One region of the Mesorhizobium sp. 10J20-29 genome, then DNA from elsewhere that is predicted to be linked to it. Evidence: predicted binding sites of a transcription regulator. Region 1 holds the regulator's gene; the other holds the start of a gene.
The links. The regulator PhoB, encoded in region 1, activates phosphate uptake and scavenging genes when phosphate is short. The targets are predictions, from matches to a motif close to TGTCATNNANCTGTCAT.
Positions count from the first base shown of each region.

Region 2: ACT2BZ_RS20110 (UDP-2,3-diacylglucosamine diphosphatase) is a predicted target of PhoB. The motif match lies at 7,379-7,395, and genes of this name have one in related genera.

Region 1 is NZ_CP199156.1:798,732-809,289, forward strand. Features, by position in the region: gene ACT2BZ_RS03895 (ATP-binding cassette domain-containing protein) at 1-706, opposite strand, end outside; gene ACT2BZ_RS03900 (sugar ABC transporter permease) at 717-2,117, opposite strand; gene ACT2BZ_RS03905 (substrate-binding domain-containing protein) at 2,260-3,303, opposite strand; gene ACT2BZ_RS03910 (ROK family protein) at 3,558-4,805, shown strand; gene ACT2BZ_RS03915 (di-heme oxidoredictase family protein) at 4,832-6,244, shown strand; gene ACT2BZ_RS03920 (FG-GAP repeat domain-containing protein) at 6,259-7,896, shown strand; gene phoB (phosphate regulon transcriptional regulator PhoB) at 7,902-8,591, opposite strand; gene phoU (phosphate signaling complex protein PhoU) at 8,616-9,323, opposite strand; gene pstB (phosphate ABC transporter ATP-binding protein PstB) at 9,364-10,179, opposite strand; gene pstA (phosphate ABC transporter permease PstA) at 10,194-10,558, opposite strand, start outside.
Region 2 is NZ_CP199156.1:4,198,438-4,208,995, forward strand. Features, by position in the region: gene ACT2BZ_RS20080 (ABC-type transport auxiliary lipoprotein family protein) at 1-529, opposite strand, end outside; gene ACT2BZ_RS20085 (MlaD family protein) at 610-1,983, opposite strand; gene ACT2BZ_RS20090 (ABC transporter ATP-binding protein) at 1,999-2,820, opposite strand; gene ACT2BZ_RS20095 (MlaE family lipid ABC transporter permease subunit) at 2,822-4,009, opposite strand; gene dgcA (N-acetyl-D-Glu racemase DgcA) at 4,089-5,072, shown strand; gene ACT2BZ_RS20105 (MFS transporter) at 5,037-6,257, opposite strand; gene ACT2BZ_RS20110 (UDP-2,3-diacylglucosamine diphosphatase) at 6,512-7,333, opposite strand; gene ACT2BZ_RS20115 (SDR family oxidoreductase) at 7,457-8,236, shown strand; gene ACT2BZ_RS20120 (NADP-dependent malic enzyme) at 8,421-10,558, shown strand, end outside.

The DNA.
Region 1 (10,558 bases):
GCACCTCATCCTTGGTCACGTCGCTCGTCCTGGCGGTACCCACCACCTGGCCATTCTTCATCACGCAGACACGGTCAGCGAGATCGAAAACGTCATGGATGTCGTGGCTGATCAGGAAGATTCCGATACCATCGGCCTTCAGTTGCTTGATCAGTTCGCCAACCTGCGCCGTCTCCTGCGGCCCAAGCGCTGCTGTCGGCTCGTCCATGATCAGGATGCGCGCCTCGAACAGGATCGCGCGCGCGATCGCCACCGATTGCCGCTGGCCGCCGGACAGCGACTTCACCGGCTCCTTGAAGCGCCGGAAGTTCGGGTTCAGCCGGCCCATCACCTCGCGGGCCTTCGCCTCCATGGCCGCATCGTCGAGCGTTCCCCAGCCCGTCATGATCTCGCGACCGAGGAACAGGTTGGCCGCCGCATCCACATTGTCGGCAAGCGCCAGCGTCTGGTAGATCGTCTCGATGCCGTAGTCCTTGGCGTCGCGCGGGTTCTGGATATCGGCTTCCTCGCCGTTGACGAAGATCTTGCCCTGGTCGCGACGATAGGCTCCCGACAGGATCTTGATCAGCGTCGACTTGCCGGCGCCATTGTGGCCCAGCAGGCCCATCACCTCGCCCGGGTGGACTTCCACGGAGGCATGATCGACCGCCTTGATGCCACCGAAGGCGATGGAGATGTCGCGCATTTCAACGAGTGGAGTTGTCATTTCTGTCTCCTCACTTCACGCGGCGGCGATAGAACTGGTCTACGAACACGGCAAAGACCAGCACGGTGCCGACGACGATGTTCTGGAAGGCGGCCGGCAGGTTCAGGAGCGCCATGCCGGACTGAATCGACTGCATCATCAGCGCGCCGATAAGGGCGCCGTAGATGGTTCCGATGCCGCCGGCCAGCGACGTGCCGCCGATGACGGCCGCTGCAATCACGAAGAGCTCGTTCAACTGTCCAAGCGCATTGGTTGCCGCGTCGAGGCGCGCCGAGGCGATGACCGACGAAATGCCGACGAGGAAACCCATCAGCGCGAAGACCTTCACCGTCATCATCTTGGTGTTGATGCCGGCAAGCTCCGCCGCCTCCGGATTGCCGCCGATGGCGTAGACGTAGCGGCCGAACTTGGTCCGCGTTGCGATGAACGTCATTGCAACGCCGACAGCGATTGCGACCAGCACCGGCGCGGCGTATCCGGTGTAGTAGATCAGGCCCTCGGTGCACCGGACGATCTTTTCGCCGGCCATGCAGATGGCATCGCCGTCCGCATTCTCCACCCCGGCCGGGATCGGTATATTGTTGTCGGCGGCATACTGCCGGATCAGGCCGAACGGCCACGGATAGGCAGTGAGCACGGCGGTCGCGCCCAGGACCGCGGCACTGCCAAGCGCCGCAAGCGCAGCTTCCGCCCAGATTGGCCGGAGCTGGAACCCGAACCGCTTTCTCTGCCTTCGGCCGAAAGCGACCGCCAGGACGATGAGAACGCAGGCTGCAATCGCAAGCGCCCAGCTCCATGTCGGGCCGAGCCAGGATTCCGGAATGCCGCCGCCGATGATCTTGTAGGTCTTGTCCATCGGCGCAACGGTCACGCCGCTGGCTAGCAGGAAGGCCACGCCGCTATAGGCGATGAGACCGCCGAGCGTGACGATGAAGGCGGGAATCTTTGCATAGGCGGTCAGGAAGCCGTTCAGCGCGCCGATGAGCGTGCCCAGAACCAGGCAGGCCGCGATGGCTGCAATCCAGATCACCGGGTGACCGACACCGATTGCCGGGCCGAGGATGAATACCTGAAGCACCGCTCCGGCGACAGCGACGAGGCTGAGCATCGAGCCGACAGAAAGGTCGATGTGGCGCATGACGATGATCAGGACCATGCCGGTCGTCATCACCGCGATCGATGAGGTCTGGACAAGAAGTGTCCAGAGGTTGCGGGGCGTCAGGAAGGCCCCTCCGAACAGGCCCGTGTTCGGGCGCTGGAAGCCGCTGTAGATGTCGAATGCGCACCAGATGGCAAACAGCGCGGCGACCATCCCGAGCATGCGGGTGTCGAGCTCCGTGGCAGAGAGAAAGCGCTTCAGGAATGATGGTGGCGGCGCCGCAGTGGGCACGCTGGCATTCTGCTTGGACATGTCCCCTCCCAGTCAACATGCGCGGCGGATGCTATGCGCTCGCCACTTATCATTATCGTGCAAATCAAGCGGAAAGAGAACCGCGCCACCGACGGGCGATGGCGCGGTTCCGGTCAGTCTAGCCTTGTCCGCTGCAAGCGTATTAGTCGCAGGCGGCCACGGTGCCGGCCTTCACGCCAGCGCAGGCCTCTTCCTTGGTGATGTGGCCAGCTTCGATGGCAACATTGATGTTGTCCTTGGTGATCGGGGTCGGTGCGAGCAGGATGGAATCCATCTCGACGCCGTTCTTGCCGCCGCTGAACTTGGCGACACCCTCGATGCTGGAAACTTCATCGCCATTGGCAAGCGCGATAGCGGCAGCAGCCGCCACGTTGCCGAGGTCGGTGGAGTTCTTCCAGACAGACACCGTCTGCGTGCCAAGCGCCACGCGGTTGATGGCGGCCTTGTCGCCATCCTGGCCTGTCACCGGCACGGAACCGGCAAGGCCCTGTGCTTCGAGCGCGGCAACCACGCCTGATGCCATGCCGTCATTTTCCGACAGGACGGCATCGACCTTGTTGTCGGTGGACGTCAGGCACTGCTCCATGTTCCGCTGGGCATTGTCCGGCTTCCAGCCATCAGTGAAGGTCTCGCAGACATTCTTGATCTTGCCGGAATCCAGCGACGGCTTCAGAACTTCCATCATGCCCTGGAACAGGAAGGTCGCGTTCGGATCGCCCTTGTCGCCCTTGATGAAGGCATAGCTGCCTTCCGGCTGAACCTTGAGGATCTCCTGCGCCATGATGCGGCCGACGCCGATATTGTCGAAGGTGATGTAGAGCGCGTTCGGATCCTCGAACTGCACGTCATATGCGATGGCCTTGATGCCGGCGTCGTTGATCGCCTTGATCGAGGGCAGGATCGCGTCCGAGTCGAAAGCAACGACGAGGATGACGTCGACCTTCTGCGAGATCAGCCCTTCGATGTCGGCGGCCTGCTTCTGGGCCGAACCCTGGGCATCGGTTGCGATGTACGTGTCGCCGGCGGCTTCGACTGCCGATTTGATGGCGGCTTCGTCGGTCTTCCAGCGTTCTTCCTGGAATGTCTTCCACGATACTGCGATCGTCTTGCCGGCAGCTTCGGCGACAGTGCTCAGTGCCATAGACATGGCTACGCCCGCCAAAATGGCGGTTGCAAACTTCTTCATGATTTCCTCCCATGCGCCGCAAGTGGCGCAACTGCTCCAACCCGTGACGAAACTCTTTTTTTCGAGCTTCGAAAAAAAGAGTGGCCCAACCCGGCACCGCTGTCAACATCGATTCAGCCGCCGACTCATTTTTTCGATCTCCGAAAAAATGCATGACTCACCTATCGGCTTCTGGCACTATTTGGCCAGATGCCGCCGAAGGTCCCGCCACAAGACGGATCGATAGCGGTGTCCGGGAGGAAGTATCTGGAATCATGTCGGTCGGAATCCGCCACGACGATTTGCGGCGCCGCAACCGCGCGATGGTCATCGCTGCGGTGCGCCGTACGGGTCAGCCCTCCCGCACCGAGATTGCCGCGACGACGGGGCTCAGCCACTCGACCATTTCGGCGATTTCCTCGGACCTGATCGCCGAGGGGTACCTGGTTCAGGACAAGGGCGGCGAAACGCCGTCCCTGAAGCGCGGGCGTCCGCAAGTCGCGCTCACCCTCAATCCTGATGCCGCCACCATCATTGTCGCGGGACTGTCGCTCAATTTTCTGTCCGCGGCGATCGTCGATTATACCGGCAGCGTCGTCGCCGAGCAGCGTCGCAAGCCGTGCACCGCCAATCTGTCCCAGGCGGATCTCGTTGGCGAACTCATCGCCACCATCCGTCAGCTGATGGCCGGCCAGGCCGGCACCCGGCGCCCGCTGCGCATCATCCTGTCTGTTCAGGGCACCACCGATGCCGGCGCGCGCACCATGCTCTGGTCGCCGATCACCCCCCATCTCGACATTCCCTTCGCCGACGTGCTCGAACGCGAGTTCGCGATACCGGCGACGGTCGAGAACGACTGCAACATGATGGCCGTGGCGCTTCGCTGGCGCGACCCGCAGCGCTACCGCGACAATTTCATCGCCATCCTGCTCTCGCACGGCATCGGCATGGGCCTCGTCCTGAAGGGCGAACTGTTCACCGGCACGCGCTCTTCCGGCGGCGAATTCGGCCACATGACGCACCAGCCCGACGGCGCCCTGTGCCGCTGCGGACAGCGCGGCTGCGTCGAGGCCTATGCCGGCAACTATGCGATCTGGCGCAATGCCCGTCGCAATCCCGAGGATTCCGCACCGCAGGACGGCATCGAGGAGACCGACATGCGGGCCCTGGCGGCACGCGCGCGCGCAGCAGACGGGCCGGAGCGCGAAGCCTATCGGCAAGCTGGTTCGGCGATTGGCTTCGGACTGGGCAGCCTGTTCGCGCTGATCGATCCGGCCCCGGTGGCTTTTGTCGGCGGCGGCGCGGCGGCCTTCGACATTCTCGAGCCGGATATCCGTGCCGCGATCGCGCGCACCGCTGGCGGGCGGCATGCGGACGCCATTTCCTTCGACACCGTGTCCGATGAGCTGCCGCTCATCCGCCAGGGTTGCACGATGCGCGCCCTGACTTTCGTGGATCAGGAGATTTTCGCCTCGGGAACTGCCTCCGCACAGGGAGAATCCATCGGAAAGGATGTCGCATGAAAGCGCGTTGCTGCAGTCGCGCAAGTTTGGCGGCCCTCATCGCCGCCATCCTCGCCAGCCCCGTCCTCGCGGTCGCCAGCCCCTGGTCGGAAAAGGTCATCCACGAACATGTCGATCAGTCGACGATCAACGGCACCCTGTCGCTTGAGGCCCTTGAGGCGCTCCGCAGCAAGGGTGAGATTCTGTTCACCGGCCGCTTCACCGAAGCCGATGGCGTGGGCCGGCCGTTCGCCACCCAGGCGATCATTCCGACGAAACGCAAGCGGGCTCCCGAAAGCCCCTTCTTCCGCACCGCGGGCATGGATTCCAATGCCTGTTCAGGCTGTCACAACCAGCCGGTGGTCGGCGGAGCAGGCGATTTCGTCACCAATGTCTTCGTCTCCGAGGGTTTTGAGAGCGCCGACTTCGACAGCCTCGACCCGCAGTTCTCGAACGAGCGCGGGTCGAACCATCTTTTCGGCGCCGGCCTGATAGAACTCCTGGCGCGAGAAATGACGGCAGAGCTGCGCACCATCCGCAGCCAGGCTGCAGCAGAGGCACGCAGGACCGGCGAACCGGTCACGGCATCTCTCGCAGCAAAAGGCGTCGACTTCGGCACGATCGTCGCTGCACCGGACGGCGTCATCGACCTCGGCGGCGTCGAGGGCGTCGACGCCGACCTCGTCATCCGCCCCTTCAGCCAGAAGGGCGTCATGACATCGCTGCGCCAGTTCACCGACAATGCACTCAATCACCACCACGGCATGCAGGCATCGGAACGCTTCGGCGAGCGCTGGACAGGCACGCGCGACCATGACGGCGACGGCCACGAGGACGAGATCTCGGTAGGCGACATCTCGGCACTGGTGGCCTGGCAGGCGACGCTGCCGCCGCCGACGGTCCTGCGGCCGACTGATCCTGCATGGCAGGCCGCCGCGACAAACGGCAGCGCGACCTTCGAGGCCATCGGTTGCGCCGAATGCCACAGGTCGTCCCTGCCGCTCGCCTCGCTGAAATTCGTCGATCCCGGCCCCTCGGACATGGCGGGCACGCTGCGCACCGCCGAAGTAGCGGATCCTGCAGTCTACGATCTCTCGCTCTATGCCTGGGCCAGGGCCCTGCCCCGCAACGAGAAAGGTGACGTCCTGGTGCCGCTGTTTGGCGACCTGAAACGCCACGTGATCGCCGACGAACAGGTGGCGGCGCTCGGCAACGAACTGCTGGCCCAGCGTTTCGTCGAGCGCAACGTCTTCATGACCAGCGAACTATGGGGCGTCGGCTCGACCGATCCCTACGGACACCGCAACGACCTTCCCACGCTCGACGGGGTCATACGGGCTCATGGCGGCGAAGGAAGGAAAGCCCGCGACGGCTACATCGCGCTTTCCGATGCAGAGCGCGACGGCTTGATTGCCTTCCTGAGGACGCTGGTCATCGACCCGGCGGCGGTGGCCCGGTGAGCGCGCGCCGCAACATGCTGGCGACCCTCCTTACCGCGCTGGCCGCAGCCGTGCCGGCATGGGCCGAGGACACTGCGCCGCGCAAGCCCGTCAATGACATCCCGCAGATGCACGAGGAGGCGCTGGCGGCAGGCATCGATCATTCCTACACCGGCCCATGGGAGTTCTTCGTCGGTGGCGGCGGCGCTTCGCTCGATTGCAACGGCGACAGGCGCCCGGACGTCTTCCTGGCCGGCGGCAAGGGCGCATCGGGCCTCTATGTCAACGAGAGCGCGGCGGGCGGCGACCTGCGCTTTGCCGAAAAGTCGCTCGACCTCGACGCCAAGGATCTCGCCAACGTGCTCGGCGCCTATGCACTCGACATCGACAATGACGGCCACCGCGACCTTGTTCTCCTGCGGCTCGGCGAGAACATTGTTCTGAGGGGCGGTCCGGGCTGTAGCTTCACCAAGGCCAACAGGCAGCTCTCGCTCGATGGCGGCCGCACCTGGACGACGGCCTTCGCCGCGACCTGGGAAGCAGGCCTGAAATACCCGACCCTTGCCTTCGGCAACTATGTCGACCGTGCCGCTCCCGGTTCGCCCTGGGGCACCTGCGAGGAAAATGTTCTCGCCCGCCCGCAACCGGGCGACAGACCCGACTACTCGCAGCCTTCCGCGCTGACCCCCGGCTACTGCGCGCTGTCGATGCTGTTTACCGACTGGAACCGCTCTGGCACGCCCTCGCTGAGGGTCACCAACGACCGCCAGTATTATCGCGGTGGCGAGGAGCAACTGTGGAAGGTCGAGCCGGAGAATCCGCCCCGGCTCTACGGCAAGGCGGACGGCTGGCAGCATTTGACGATCTGGGGCATGGGCATCGCCGAGGGCGACATCGACGGCGACGGCACGCCCGAGTACGCATTGACGTCGATGGGCGACACCAAGCTGCAGAAGCTCGACGACGAGTCGGACGAGAACCGGCCGGTCTATACGGACGTTGCCTGGGACAAGGGCGCCACCGCGCATCGCCCCTACACCGGCGGCGACCTGAAGCCGTCGACCGGATGGCATTCCGAGTTCGCCGACTTCAACAATGATGGCCTGCTCGACCTGTTCATTGCCAAGGGCAATGTCGAGCAGATGCCCGATTTCGCCGCCAACGATCCGGACAACCTCCTGATCGGCCAATGGGACGGCAGCTTCGCCGAAGCCGGCGATGTCGCCGGCATCGCATTGCCCACCAAGGGACGCGGAGCCATCGTCGAGGATTTCAACATGGACGGCATGCTCGACCTGCTCGTCGTCAACCGCGGCCAGAAGGCCAGCCTGTTCCGCAACTGCGGTGCGGTGGCCGGTGACCTGGCTCGGCCCATGGGCAACTTCGTCGGCATCGAACTGCGACAGAAGGACGTCAATCGCGACGCCGTGGGCGCCCTCATTTACGTCAAATCGGGCACCCAGACCTATGTGCGCAGCGTTCAGGTCGGCGGCGGCCACGCGGCCGGACATGCAGGCTTTATCCACGTCGGCGTCGGCACGGCGGAGCGCGCCGAGATCCGGGTCAAATGGCCGGATGGGGAATGGAGCGCGCCCTACCGGGTCTTCGCCAACAATTTCGTCATCATCGGACGCGACGCGCCCGGCGCTAAATACTGGTACCCGGCCGAGTAGCAGGCCTAGTCTTCGCGGATGGCGTAGCCGGCACCACGGATCGTGCGGATCACGTCTGGCATGCGGCCATTGTTGACTGCCTTGCGCAGGCGCCCGACATGCACGTCGACAGTGCGCTCGTCGATGTAGATCGTCTCGCCCCAGACATTGTCGAGCAGCTGGCTGCGCGAGAACACGCGTCCCGGATGGCGCATCATGAACTCCAGCAGACGGAACTCCGTCGGCCCGAGCTTGATCTCGTTCTTCTTGCGGTAGACCCGGTGCGCCTCACGGTCGAGCATGATGTCGCCGACCTTGAGCACGCTGGACAGCACTTCCGGCTTGGCCCGGCGCAGCAGGGCGCGCACGCGCGCCATGAATTCCGGCGTCGAGAACGGCTTCACCAGGTAATCGTCGGCGCCTGTCGAAAGCCCGCGCACCCTGTCGCTTTCCTCGCCGCGCGCCGTCAGCATGATGATCGGCAGCCGCTGCGTTTCAGGTCGCATGCGCAAGCGGCGGCAAAGTTCGATGCCCGAGATGGCAGGCACCATCCAGTCGAGCACAAGAAGGTCCGGTGCATTTTCCTGCAGGCGGATTTCGGCCTCGTCGCCGCGCGTCACGATCTCGACCTGGTAGCCTTCGGCCTCGAGGTTGTATCGGAGCAGCACGCCGAGCGGCTCCTCGTCCTCGACGACCATGATCTTGGGCGCAATCATTGGCTTGATGCTCTTTCCAGCGCGCTATTCCGCCAAGACCGACAGCGACGTTTCGTCGAGCTTGGGACGGGATACCGGCAATTGTTGTCCTGTAACCACGAAATAGGCGTTCTCGGCGATGTTGGTGACGTGGTCGCCGATGCGCTCGAGGTTCTTGGCACAGAACAGGAGGTGCGTGCAGGAGGTGATGTTGCGCGGATCTTCCATCATGTAGGTCAGAAGCTCGCGAAAGACCGACGTGTACTTGACGTCGATCTTCTCATCGTCGATGCGCAGGTCACGCAGGGCGTCGGCGTCGCGGGCCAGGTAGTGCTTGATGACACCGTCGACCTGGCTGAGCACCATTTCGGACATTCCCTCGATGCCATGCGCGAGGCTGCGCGGCGCCGGGCTCTGCCCGACTGCGCTGACGCGCTTGGCGATATTCTTGGCCAGGTCGCCGATCCGCTCGAGATCGCCGGCCATGCGGATGGCACCAACGACTGCACGCAGGTCCTGGGCCATCGGCTGCCGTTTGGCGATCAGGGTGATTGCCCGGTCGTCGAGTTCGCGCTGCCGCGCATCCATGATCACGTCGTCCGAGACGACCCGCTGCGCCAGCGCCCCATCGGATTGCAGCAATGCGCGGATCGCACCTCTGACCATGGTCCCCGAAAGGTCCCCCATGTCGTTGATCAGCTTCTGGATGCCGGAGAGGTCGTCGTCGAAAGAAGTGACGGTATGTTCGCCCATGATCTAGGTCCTCGTGGTCTGCCGCTTGGGAGGATGCGGCTTAGCCGAACCGGCCGGTGATATAATCCTGGGTGCGCTTGTCGTCGGGGTTGGTGAACATCTTCTCCGTCGCGCCCTCTTCGACGAGGTAGCCGATATGGAACATCGCCGTGCGCTGCGACACGCGGGCAGCCTGCTGCATGGAATGCGTCACGATGACGATCGTGTAGTTCTGCCGCAATTCGTCGATCAGCTCCTCGACCTTGGCGGTCGCGATCGGATCGAGCGCCGAGCACGGCTCATCCATCAGGATGACTTCCGGCGACACGGCGATGGCGCGCGCGATGCAGAGACGTTGCTGCTGTCCGCCCGACAGGCCGGTGCCGGACTCGTGCAGCCGGTCCTTTACCTCGTTCCAGATTGCCGCCTTCTTCAGGCTTGATTCCACCACCGCGTCCATATCGCTCTTGGATTTGACGAGGCCGTGGATGCGGGGGCCGTAGGCAACGTTCTCGTAAATCGACTTCGGAAACGGGTTCGGCTTCTGGAAGACCATTCCGACCCTGGCGCGCAGTTCGACCACGTCGATCGATGGATCGTAGATATCCTCGCCGTCGAGCGTCAGCGACCCGGCGACCGTGCAGCCGTCGATCGTGTCGTTCATCCGGTTCAGGCAGCGCAGAAAGGTCGACTTGCCGCAGCCCGACGGGCCGATGAGCGCAGTGACCTGCTTCTCGCGCACGTCGAGATCGATGCCGAACAGGGCCTGCTTACCGCTGTAGTGAACGGTAACGTCCTTGCCCTTCATCTTGATGGGAGGTTCGGTCAGCATAGGCGTCAGCTTGTCCTCGATGGCCGCTTCGGTCAGCATGTTCATGTCTTTCTACTCCATCACCAGCGACGCTCAAAACGCCTGCGCAGGAAGATTGCCCCAACGTTCATCACGGCCAGAAAGATCAACAGGATGATGATCGCCCCGGAGGTGCGCTCGACGAAAGCGCGCTCTGCCTCGTTTGCCCACATGTAGATCTGCACGGGCAATGCGGTTGCCGGGTCGAAAGGCGTCGTCGGATAGTCGGCCACGAAGGCGACCATGCCGATCAGGATCAGCGGCGCCGTTTCGCCGAGCGCCTGTGCAAGGCCAAGGATCGTGCCCGTCAGGATGCCGGGCGAGGCCAGCGGCAGGACGTGGTGGAACACCATCTGCATCTTGGAGGCGCCAAGCCCGAGCGCTGCCGAGCGGATCGACGGCGGCA
Region 2 (10,558 bases), 1.6 Mb from region 1:
CCTGCACATAGGCGTCGTTGCCGACGCCGAGCACCGGGGCCGTCGCGTTGAACGTCTTGGACGCCCGCACCACGCCGTTGCGATCGTTGAGTATGCGGATGAAGAGTTCGACATCGGCCTGTTCGCCTGTGCCGACCCTGACCTCGAAGGCGCGAATCTCGGCGATGATCTGGTAGTCGATCGCCAGCCCCTCGCCGGGCTTGCCGACGCCGCCGAAATTGCCCGAGCGCTCGAAGGTCTCGGCAAGCCGCGCCTGCACGATCTTGGGCAGGCGGTCGGCCCATTGCGCGCCCTTGAGGAACTGGATGACGCCGGGCGACGGCTTGATGACGATGTTCTCGCCGTCGAGCGCCTTCAGCGCCGAGGGTTCGGCGATAAGCACCTGACGGCGGCTGCGGCCGCGGTTCTTGGCTGCCTCCGGCGCGGTCAGCTCGTAGGTGTCGAGCACCTTGGAGGCGCCCAGAAACGCACAACCGGACAGGATGACCGACAGAGCGACAGCCGAAGACAATAACGCCGATGATCTCAAAGCTGCGCCCTTGGATGAACTCCGGCCATGCGGATCAGGCCATCCCCTCGGCAGTGTTTTGCGGGTGCCGCGAGCCATTGTCAACGCCGCGTCCGGCCGTCGTACTGGCGCACGTTGCCGTCGCCACCGGTGATGATGCGCTGCGGATTACGCTCGAGGTCGGTGATGGCGCGTTCGATGCGGTTGACCGACCGACGCGTGTCCTGGACAAGCGAGTCGACGTTGCGCAGGCCAGGGCCGGAGAAGCGCGACAGGCCATCGAGGATGGCGCCAAGGCGCGAATTCAGCGTGTCTGCGACCTGCCTGAAGGACTTGAGCGTGACGCTCGCGTCGGCAAACAGGCCCTCCGCCTCGCCCGAGCCAAGCAGCTTGTCGACCTTCACGAGGATGCCGTCGACGCGCACCGATGCGGCGTTGAGGCGACCGGTAAGTTCGCGCGCATCGGCGATGATCTGGTCGACGTCGTCGGCGCGCGGCCGGAGCTTCTCGGTGAAGACGGCGACGTCGGAGGCCGCCTTGCTGGCGCTCTCGCTGGCCCGTTCGATGTTGGCGAGCGCGCTCTTCACCGTGTCGGCGTCGACGCCGTCGAGCACCTTGTCGACCTTGCCGAGCGTTTCCCCGGCGTCGGTGGCGAAGGCATCGATCGAGGTGACCGCCTGGTCGACATTGTCGACGATCTTGTCGAACTTCGCACCCTGCGCCTTGAGATCGCCGGTGAATTCCTCGACATTGGCGACGATCGACTTGATCTTGTCGGGATCGACCGAGTTGAGCAGGTTTTCAGCGGCCTTGAGCGTGCCGTCGAGCTTGCCGGAAACGCCAGCGAGTTCCTCCGACAGCGCCGCGACGCTGGCCAGGAACTTGTCGACGCCATCGGAATTGCGCGCCAGCGCCTCGGAGAATTTCTGCGTGTTCTCGACCGTCGTGGTGAGCGGTCCGCGCACGTCGTTGGCGAAGCCTTCGAGCTCGGAGAGCACGCGATCGGCGCGGGTGAAAATGTCCTGCGCGGTCTGCAGCAGGTTGGTGACGGCCGACGGGTTGGCGACGATCTCGGCGATCTTGTCCTGTTCCTCGGCAACGTCGAGCAGGTTGGGCTCGTTGAGATCGGCGCCCTTGAGCTCGATATTGGCCTGGCCGGTAAGCCCTGCCAGGCCGATGTCGGCCTGCGTGGACTTGGTGATCGGGGTCAGCCGGTCGATCTCGGCGTCGGCAATGGCCACCTTGGGGTTCTGCACGTCGATATAGACGCGCCGCACGTCACCGACCTTGACGCCGTTGAAGAGCACCGCGCTGCCGCGGCCCAGCCCCGAGGCGGAGCCTGGAATGCGGATGCGCAGCGTCGCCGTCTCGCCGCGGTCGCCGATCGCCGAGGTCCAGTAGACGAAGGCGAAGGCCGACACGATGGCCACGATCGTGAAGATGCCGACGATGACGTAGTTGGCTTTGGTTTCCATGCCGCCTGTGTTTCCCTAAGCACGCACGGCAAGGTCGAGTTGCCGCGCCCGCTTACCCCGGAAATAGGATTTGACCCACGGTTCCTCGCTCGCGAGCATCTCCTCGATCGTCCCCTCGACAAGCACCCTCTTCTTGCCGAGCACCGCCACGCGGTCGCAGACGGAGAACAGGCTGTCAAGGTCGTGGGTGACCATATAGACGGTCAGCCCCATCGTATCGCGCAGCTTGGCGACCAGTTCGTCGAACTCGGCCGCGCCGATCGGATCGAGGCCGGACGTCGGCTCGTCGAGGAAGACGATGTCGGGGTCAAGCGCCAGCGCGCGCGCCAGCGCGGCGCGCTTGATCATGCCGCCGGACAGTTCCGACGGGAACTTGTCCGCCGCGTCGGGCCGCAAGCCGACAAGCTCGATCTTGAGCATGGCAAGCTCGTTCATCAGCGGCTTGGGCAGGTCGAGATACTCGCGCATCGGAATCTGGATGTTCTCCTTCACCGTCAGCGCCGAAAACAGCGCGCCATGCTGGAACAGCACGCCGAGCCGCATGTCGATGAGCAGGTTCTCGGTGTCTGTCGCCTTGTCGACGTCGATGCCAAACAGCTTGATCGTGCCGGAGCGCTTCTTGGTGAGGCCGAGCACGGTGCGCAGCAACACGGACTTGCCGGAGCCGGAGGCGCCGACGAAGCCGAGGATCTCGCCGCGCCTGACATCGAGCGAGAGCTTGTCGAGCACGACATTGTCGCCGAAGGCGACGGTGATGTCGCGCACCGACAGGACCACGTCGTCGTCCGGCACCTCGTTCCCAGTTGCGCTGGCGCTGATCTGGCTCGTTTCCATCATGCTAGAAATCGATCGATGCGTAGAACACGGCGAAGGCGCCATCGAGCACGATGACCACGAAGATCGACTTGACCACCGAGGCGGTGACGTGGCGGCCAAGCGATTCCGCGCTGCCTTCGACCTTCATGCCCTCGACGGCACCGATGATCCCGATGATCAGGGCCATGAACGGCGCCTTGATCAGGCCCGCGAAGATCGTCGACAGGTCGATGGCGACGCGCAGCCGGTCGATGAAGGCGACCGGCGGGATGTCAGAATAGAGCCAGGAAACGAGGATACCGCCGCCAAGGGCCGAGAAATTGGCGAGGATCGTGAGGCAGGGCAGCGCCACGACCAGCGCCACCAGGCGCGGGAAGACCAGCACGCCGATCGGGTTCAGGCCGATGACGGTGAGCGCGTCGATTTCCTCGCGCATCTTCATTGATCCGATTTCGGCGGTGATGGCGCTGCCGGAGCGGCCGGCGATCATGATCGCCGTCATCAGCACACCGAGTTCGCGCAGGATCAGCACGCCGACGAGGTCGACCACGAAGATGTCGGCGCCGAAATAGGAAAGCTGGTAGGCGCCCTGCTGCGCTACGATGGCGCCCACGATGCCCGACATCAGCACGACCACCGGGATGGCGCCGACGCCCATGCGGTCCATCTGGTTGAAGATCGCGGCGAAATTGACGCTGTGACCGCGGTCCAGCTTCATCTGGCCGCCGCGGATCGTGGCGCCGAGGATGTTCATTGCCGCCATGAAATCGTCGCGCATCTCATAGACGCGCTCGCCGACGGTCATGAAGAAGCGGACGAAGACTCCGGCCTCAGGCTTCCGCGGCTGGCCGTCACGATTTTCGGCAGCCTCGCGCACGGCATCGAGCAGAATCGTCGCCACTTCGTTCTGGCCCTCGAGGCGGGTCTCGACGCCGCGCGCCCTGGCGTCGACGATGAGCCGCTCGATCAGCCAGGCGCCAGCCGTGTCCATCCTGCCGATCCCCGACAGGTCGAGCACCAGTCCGCCCGTCGCAAGCTTGTCGGCGATGTCGCGCATGGTCCTGTCGACGCGGGCGACGCGCCGCGTCGTCCAGTTGCCGGAAAGCGCGCAGGTGAGATGCCCGTCGGAGTCATGCACCGCGACTTTCGGGTCGAGGCTGGCTGCCTGGTCCCGCGTCGAGCTTGCTTCCTCTTCGGCGTTGATCAACATGATGATTCGTCATATCCCGCCGCGCTTCGGCTGTCACTTTGACCGCAGCGCAATCGCCCGTCCTCGGAGCAGAAAAATCATGAGCCGTGTCCTTTCGGTTGCCGAAGAACGATTTCCGATAGCCGGCGCCTTCACCATCTCGCGCGGAACCAAGACCGAAGCGGTGGTCATGACATGCTCGATCGCCCAGTCGGGCCGAATCGGGCGTGGCGAATGCGTCCCCTATGCCCGCTACGGCGAGACGCCGCAAAGCGTGCGCGCGCAAATCGAGGCGGCGGCCGACGCGATCTCGGGCGGCGTCGACCGGCTGCATCTGCTGTCGCTGATGAAGCCCGGCGCGGCGCGCAACGCCGTGGACTGCGCGCTCTGGGACCTCGAAGCCAAACTCGCCGGAAAAAGTGTCGCCGAGCGGGTGTGTTCGGAGCCTCCGGTCGCGCTCGAAACCGCCTACACCCTGTCGCTCGGCAGCCCCGAGGCGATGGCCGCACAGGCGCGCGACAATGCCGAAAGGCCGCTTCTCAAGGTGAAGATCGGCGGCGAAGGCGACATCGCCCGCATCCGCGCGGTGGTCGAGGCAGCGCCCGACAGCCGCATCATCCTCGACGCCAACGAGGCCTGGACCGAACGGAACCTGCGCGAAAACCTGGCGGCGGCCGCAGAACTCGGCATCGCGCTGGTCGAACAGCCGCTGCCGGCCGGCGCCGATACGATGCTGGCCAAAATCGATCACCCCGTGCCGATCTGCGCGGACGAGAGCGTACACGGGGCCGACGACCTGGCGCGGCTCGCGGGACTCTACGATGCGGTCAACATCAAGCTCGACAAGACGGGCGGGCTGACGGCAGCGCTCACGATGCGCGACCAGGCCCGAGAGCTCGGCCTGTCGGTGATGGTCGGCTGCATGGTCGGCACCTCGCTTGCCATGGCACCGGCGGTGCTGCTGGCGCAGGGCGCCGACTTCGTCGATCTCGACGGGCCGCTGTTGCTGGCGCGCGACCGCACACCCGCCCTTACCTACCGCGGCTCGCTAGTCTTCCCGCCCGAGCCGGTGCTCTGGGGCTGAGCGGCCGGCCAGCACGATCAGGCCGAGCCCGACGGCGGCGATGACCGCCATGACGTAGAAGCCATCAACGCCGAAACTCTCGTAGAGCGGACCCGAAACCAGCGTGACGGCGGCCATCGCAAAGCCGTTGGCGAAGAAGGCGATGCCCTGCGCGGCACCCGTCCGTTCCTCGGCGACGGTCTCGGCGATGACCTTCTGCAGGCCGATGAGGAAAAGCCCGGTCGAGAGGGCGTGCAGGCTCTGCGCGGCGAAGAAGCCGGCGAGCCCAAGCCCGGCGGGGACGATGAGTGGAAAGGCAACCCAGCGCAGCACGGCCGCAGCGCCCGAGACGCACAGAACGCTAGTGGCCGACAGCGAGCCGAACACGCGCGTGAACGTCATGAAGACGAGAACCTCTGCCACCACCGCAAAGGCCCACAGGAAGCCGATGGCAGCGTCGTTGACGCCGATCGACTTCCAGTAGATCGAGACGAAGCCGAAAAGCAGGGCGTGGCTCGCATTGATGATGCCGACGCCGGCGACGATGAGCAGGAAATAGCGGTTGAAGAGCCTCGGCGCCGCTTCCTGGATGCCGGTCGCCGAAAGCGGCGAGGCACGGCGCGGCCTGCCAAGGCGCGGCGCGGTCAGCGAAACGGCGAGCGTGCAGACCAGGCCGCAGCTTATGATGACGGGCACCACGTCGGGACTGGCAATACCGAGCATCGCGCCGCCGAACAGGCTGGCGCAGAGAAAGGCGATCGAGCCCCACAGGCGCATGGCGGGATAGCTGGAGCCGAAGCGGCGGACCCCCGAAAGCGCCAGCGAATCGGCGATCGGCGACTGTGCCGCCCAGACGACGTTGAGTGCGAGCGAGACGGCGAGCACAATCGCGTAGCTCGGCGGCAGGAAGTAGCCGAGCGAAGCGACGAGCGAGGTGAGGACGAGCGCCACAAGCACGTTGGCCCGGTCGCCGGCGCGGTCGGCCAGCGCGGTGAGCAGCGGGGTCGTGAAGATGCGCAGGAACATGGGCGCCGCGAGAATGATGCCGATCTCGGCGGCGCCAAACCCCTTCGCCTCCAGCCAGAGCGGGAAATAGGGAAGATGCACGCCGATCGGGAAGAAGATGGCCGCAAAGATCAGCGCAATCCGAAACTCGAATCGGCGCGGCTTGACGAGTTGCCCGGGCGAAAGTGGCGGCAATGACATGGACGTTCCGGCATCCCACTGAAGTCGCCGGGACCGAAACGGCGGGCGGCAGCCCCGCATACCATGCCAACCACGCAGGCGAAACGGTCACGCGAGCATATGCCAGCCGGAGGAGCCGGCGGCGGGAGGCGGGTGACGACGCCGAGACGCAGCGCGTGGCGGTCAGCCGGGCTTGCGGGCGATCCGCCACGGGGCACCGGCACGGTCGGCGCGACACGCGCCTGAAAAGGCAGGGGCGAAGGGCGGCAGGTCATTCATGCGGCTTTGACCGACCGGTAGTCGATGGCAACTGGAGCCACGGGTTCGGTCAGGGCCGGTGCCTCCGCCTGGATGTGCGGCCAGTGCACTATCTCCATCGTGCCATCAAAATGCTCGACCACCGCGGTGCAGCTTTCGACCCAGTCGCCCGTGTTGATGTATTCGATGTCGCCGAATCTTTCGATAGCGGCGTGATGGATGTGGCCGCAGATGACGCCGTCGACCGAAGAGCGGCGTGCCTCCTCTGCCAGCACGTCCTGGAAGGCGCCGATGAAGTTGACCGCCTGCTTGACCTTGACCTTGGCCCAGGATGAGAACGACCAGTACGGCAGGCCGAGCGCGCGCCGCGCCCGCGTCACCGCGCGGTTGGCGAAGATCGCCAATTCGTAGGCGCGATCGCCAAGATAGGCGAGCCAGCGGGCGTTCATCACGACCGTGTCGAACTGGTCGCCGTGGATGACGAGGAATTTCCGGCCGTCGGCAGTCTCGTGGATGGCCCGGTCGGCGACGACGATGCCGCCGAAATGCGTGCCCTGGAACATGCGCAGGAACTCGTCGTGGTTGCCCGCGATATAGGTGATGCTGGTGCCCTTGCGAGCCTGGCGCAGCAGCTTCTGGACGACGTCGTTGTGGATCTGCGGCCAGTGCCAGGAGCGCCTGAGGCGCCAACCGTCGACGATGTCGCCGACCAGATAGATCGTCTCGGCCTCGTGGAAGCGCAGGAAGTCGATCAGGAAGTCGGCCTTGGCCGCCCTCGATCCGAGATGGACGTCAGAGATGAACAGCGTCCGGAACTGCTTCGGTGCGGGAACAGGCATGGCGTCTCTGTACCGTTGCTCTTGCGCACGCTAGACCCGATTCATGCAACAGGCGTATGACGGTTGCGACCGGGCGGGCCGGGACATAGCCTGCTGCAAGACAGATTCTGGAGGACTACAGGCATGGATCTCGGCATTCGCGGAAAGAAGGCAATCGTGTGCGCATCGAGCCGCGGCCTCGGCAAGGGTTGCGCCATGGCGCTCGCCGAGGCGGGCTGCGAACTGACGGTCAACGGCCGCGACGCCGAAATCCTGGCCCGGACCGCGCAGGAACTGCGCGACCGCTACGGCGTGAGGGTGACCGAGGTGCCGGGCGACGTCGCCGATCCGGCGGTGCAGAAGAAGCTGCTCGCCGCCTGCCCCGCGCCCGACATCCTGGTCAACAACAACGGCGGCCCGCCCTTCCGGCCGTTTTCCGAACTCGACCGCGAGGCGATCCTGAAGGGCGTGACCAACAACATGGTGGCCCCGCTGGAGCTGATCCAGGCAGTGATCGAGGGCATGGCCGCGCGCGGTTTCGGCCGCATCGTCAACATCACATCGCTGTCGGTCTACGTGCCGATCCCCGGGCTCGACCTGTCGTCGGGCGCCCGGGCCGGCCTGACCTCGTTCCTGGCCGGCGTGGCGCGCACGGTGGCCGACAAGAACGTCACCATCAACAACATGCTGCCCGGCAAGCTCGACACCGACCGGCTGCGCGGCCCGCACGAGCCGGGGTCGGTGGAGGACCCGGCCGAAGGAAAGGCGCGGCGCGAGCGGCTTGCGGAAAGCGTGCCCGCCAAGCGTCTCGGCACGCCTGAGGAGTTCGGACAGATCTGCGCCTTCCTGTGCTCGGTGCATGCGGGCTACATGACCGGCCAGAACGTGCCGGTGGACGGTGGACTTTACGTCAGCGCCTTCTAGGCGCGGTTCACCGCGGCGGCGGCAGGCTGACTCGATTTGTCAGCCTGCGGCAGCAAGAAGCTGAATCCGCTGGCGTTTTCGCGACGAGGCCAAGGCATCCAAAATTCGGCCTGGCAACATCGAAAACTCGCCCATGCGTGCTAGAAGCGTGACAGGAAGAAGCCCGGAGGAGACCGCAAGGCGCATGGAAACCGACAAGGAAAAGAACGCCCGTTCCGATCTCGAGGAAGCCGCGCTGTTCTTCCACAAGTATCCGACCCCCGGAAAGCTGGAAATCCAGGCTACCAAGGCTCTGGGCAACCAGCGCGACCTGGCGCTGGCCTATTCGCCCGGCGTGGCCGCACCCTGCCTCGCCATCAAGGACGACCCTGCCCTCGCCGCCGACTACACGGCGCGCGCCAATCTCGTCGGCGTGGTGTCGAACGGCTCGGCCGTGCTCGGCCTCGGCAACATCGGGCCGCTCGCCTCCAAACCGGTGATGGAAGGCAAGGCGGTACTGTTCAAGAAGTTCGCCGGGATCGACGTCTTCGACATCGAGATCGACGCGCCCGGCATCGACCGCATGGTGAGCACCATCTCGGCGCTGGAACCGACCTTCGGCGGCATCAACCTCGAGGACATCAAGGCGCCGGAGTGCTTCGAGGTCGAGGAACAGTTGAAGAAGATCATGGGCATCCCGGTCTTCCACGACGACCAGCACGGCACGGCGATCATCGTGGCGGCGGCGGTGCTGAACGCGCTGGAACTCGCCGGCAAGGACATCTCGAAGGTCAAGATCGTGACGTCGGGCGCGGGTGCGGCCGCGCTTGCCTGCCTCAACCTGCTCGTCTCGCTTGGCGCGAAGGTCGGGAATATCTGGGTTACCGACCGCTACGGCGTCGCCTACAAGGGCCGCGTCGAGGAAATGGACCGCTGGAAGGACCCCTACGTCAAGGACACCGAGGCGCGCGTGCTGGTCGACGTCATTGACGGGGCCGATGTGTTCCTGGGCCTGTCGGCCGCCGGTGTGCTCAGCCCCGACCTCTTGAAGGGCATGGCCGAAAAGCCGTTGATCCTGGCGCTCGCCAACCCGACACCGGAGATCATGCCGGAACTGGCGCGTGCGGCACGGCCCGACGCCATGATCTGCACCGGGCGCTCGGACTTTCCGAACCAGGTCAACAACGTGCTGTGTTTCCCCTACATCTTCCGTGGCGCGCTCGACTGCGGTGCGCGCGCCATCAACGAGGAGATGAAGATGGCCGCGGTGCGCGCCATCGCCTCGCTGGCGCGCGAGGAGCCGTCGGACGTCGCGGCCAAGGCCTATTCCGAGGAGACGCCGACCTTCGGGCCGGACTTCCTGATCCCCTCGCCCTTCGACCCGAGGCTGATCCTGCGCATCGCGCCGGCCGTCGCCAAGGCTGCCTGCGATACCGGCGTCGCGGCGCGCAAGATCGACGACATGCCGGCCTATGTGGAACGGTTGTCGCGCTTCGTGTTCCGCTCGGGCCTGGTGATGAAGCCGGTGTTCTCGACGGCAAAGGCGGCCCAGGCCAAGCGCGTCGTCTATGCCGACGGCGAGGACGAGCGCGTGCTGCGCGCCGCCCAGGTGGTGCTGGAGGAAGGCATCGCAAAGCCCATCCTGATCGGGCGCCCGCATGTGGTGGAGGTGCGCCTCAAGCGCTACGGGCTGCGCATCCGGCCGGGCACGGATTTCGAGCTGATCAATCCGGATGACGATCCGCGCTACCGCACCTATGTGGACCTGTTGATCGAGCTTGCCGGGCGGCGCGGCGTCACCCAGGAAGCGGCGCGCCTGATGGTGCGCACCAACCCGACGGTGATTGCAGCGCTTGCGCTGAAGCGCGGCGACGCAGACGCAATGATCTGCGGGCTGGAAGGCCGTTTCGCACGGCATTTGCGCAACGTCGCGCTGATCATCGGGCCGCGCTCCGATATCCGCCGCGACCATGACCTGTCGACGCTGTCGATGCTGATCACCCAGCGCGGCGTGATCTTCCTGACCGACACCCACGTCACCGTCGATCCGACGGCCGAGGAAATTGCCGAGATGACAGTCCTGGCGGCCGAGGAGATCCGCCGCTTCGGCATCGAACCGAAGGCGGCCCTCCTGTCCTTCTCGGATTTCGGCTCGCGCGATTCGCCGAGCGCTCTGAAGATGCGCGCTGCAGCCGACATCCTGAAGAAGGCCGCTCCAGACCTGCAATGCGACGGAGAGATGCATGCCGACAGCGCGCTGTCGGAGCCGCTGCGTCAGCGCGTCTTCCCGCATTCGACGCTGAAGGGCGAGGCCAACCTGCTGGTCTTCCCGAACCTCGACGC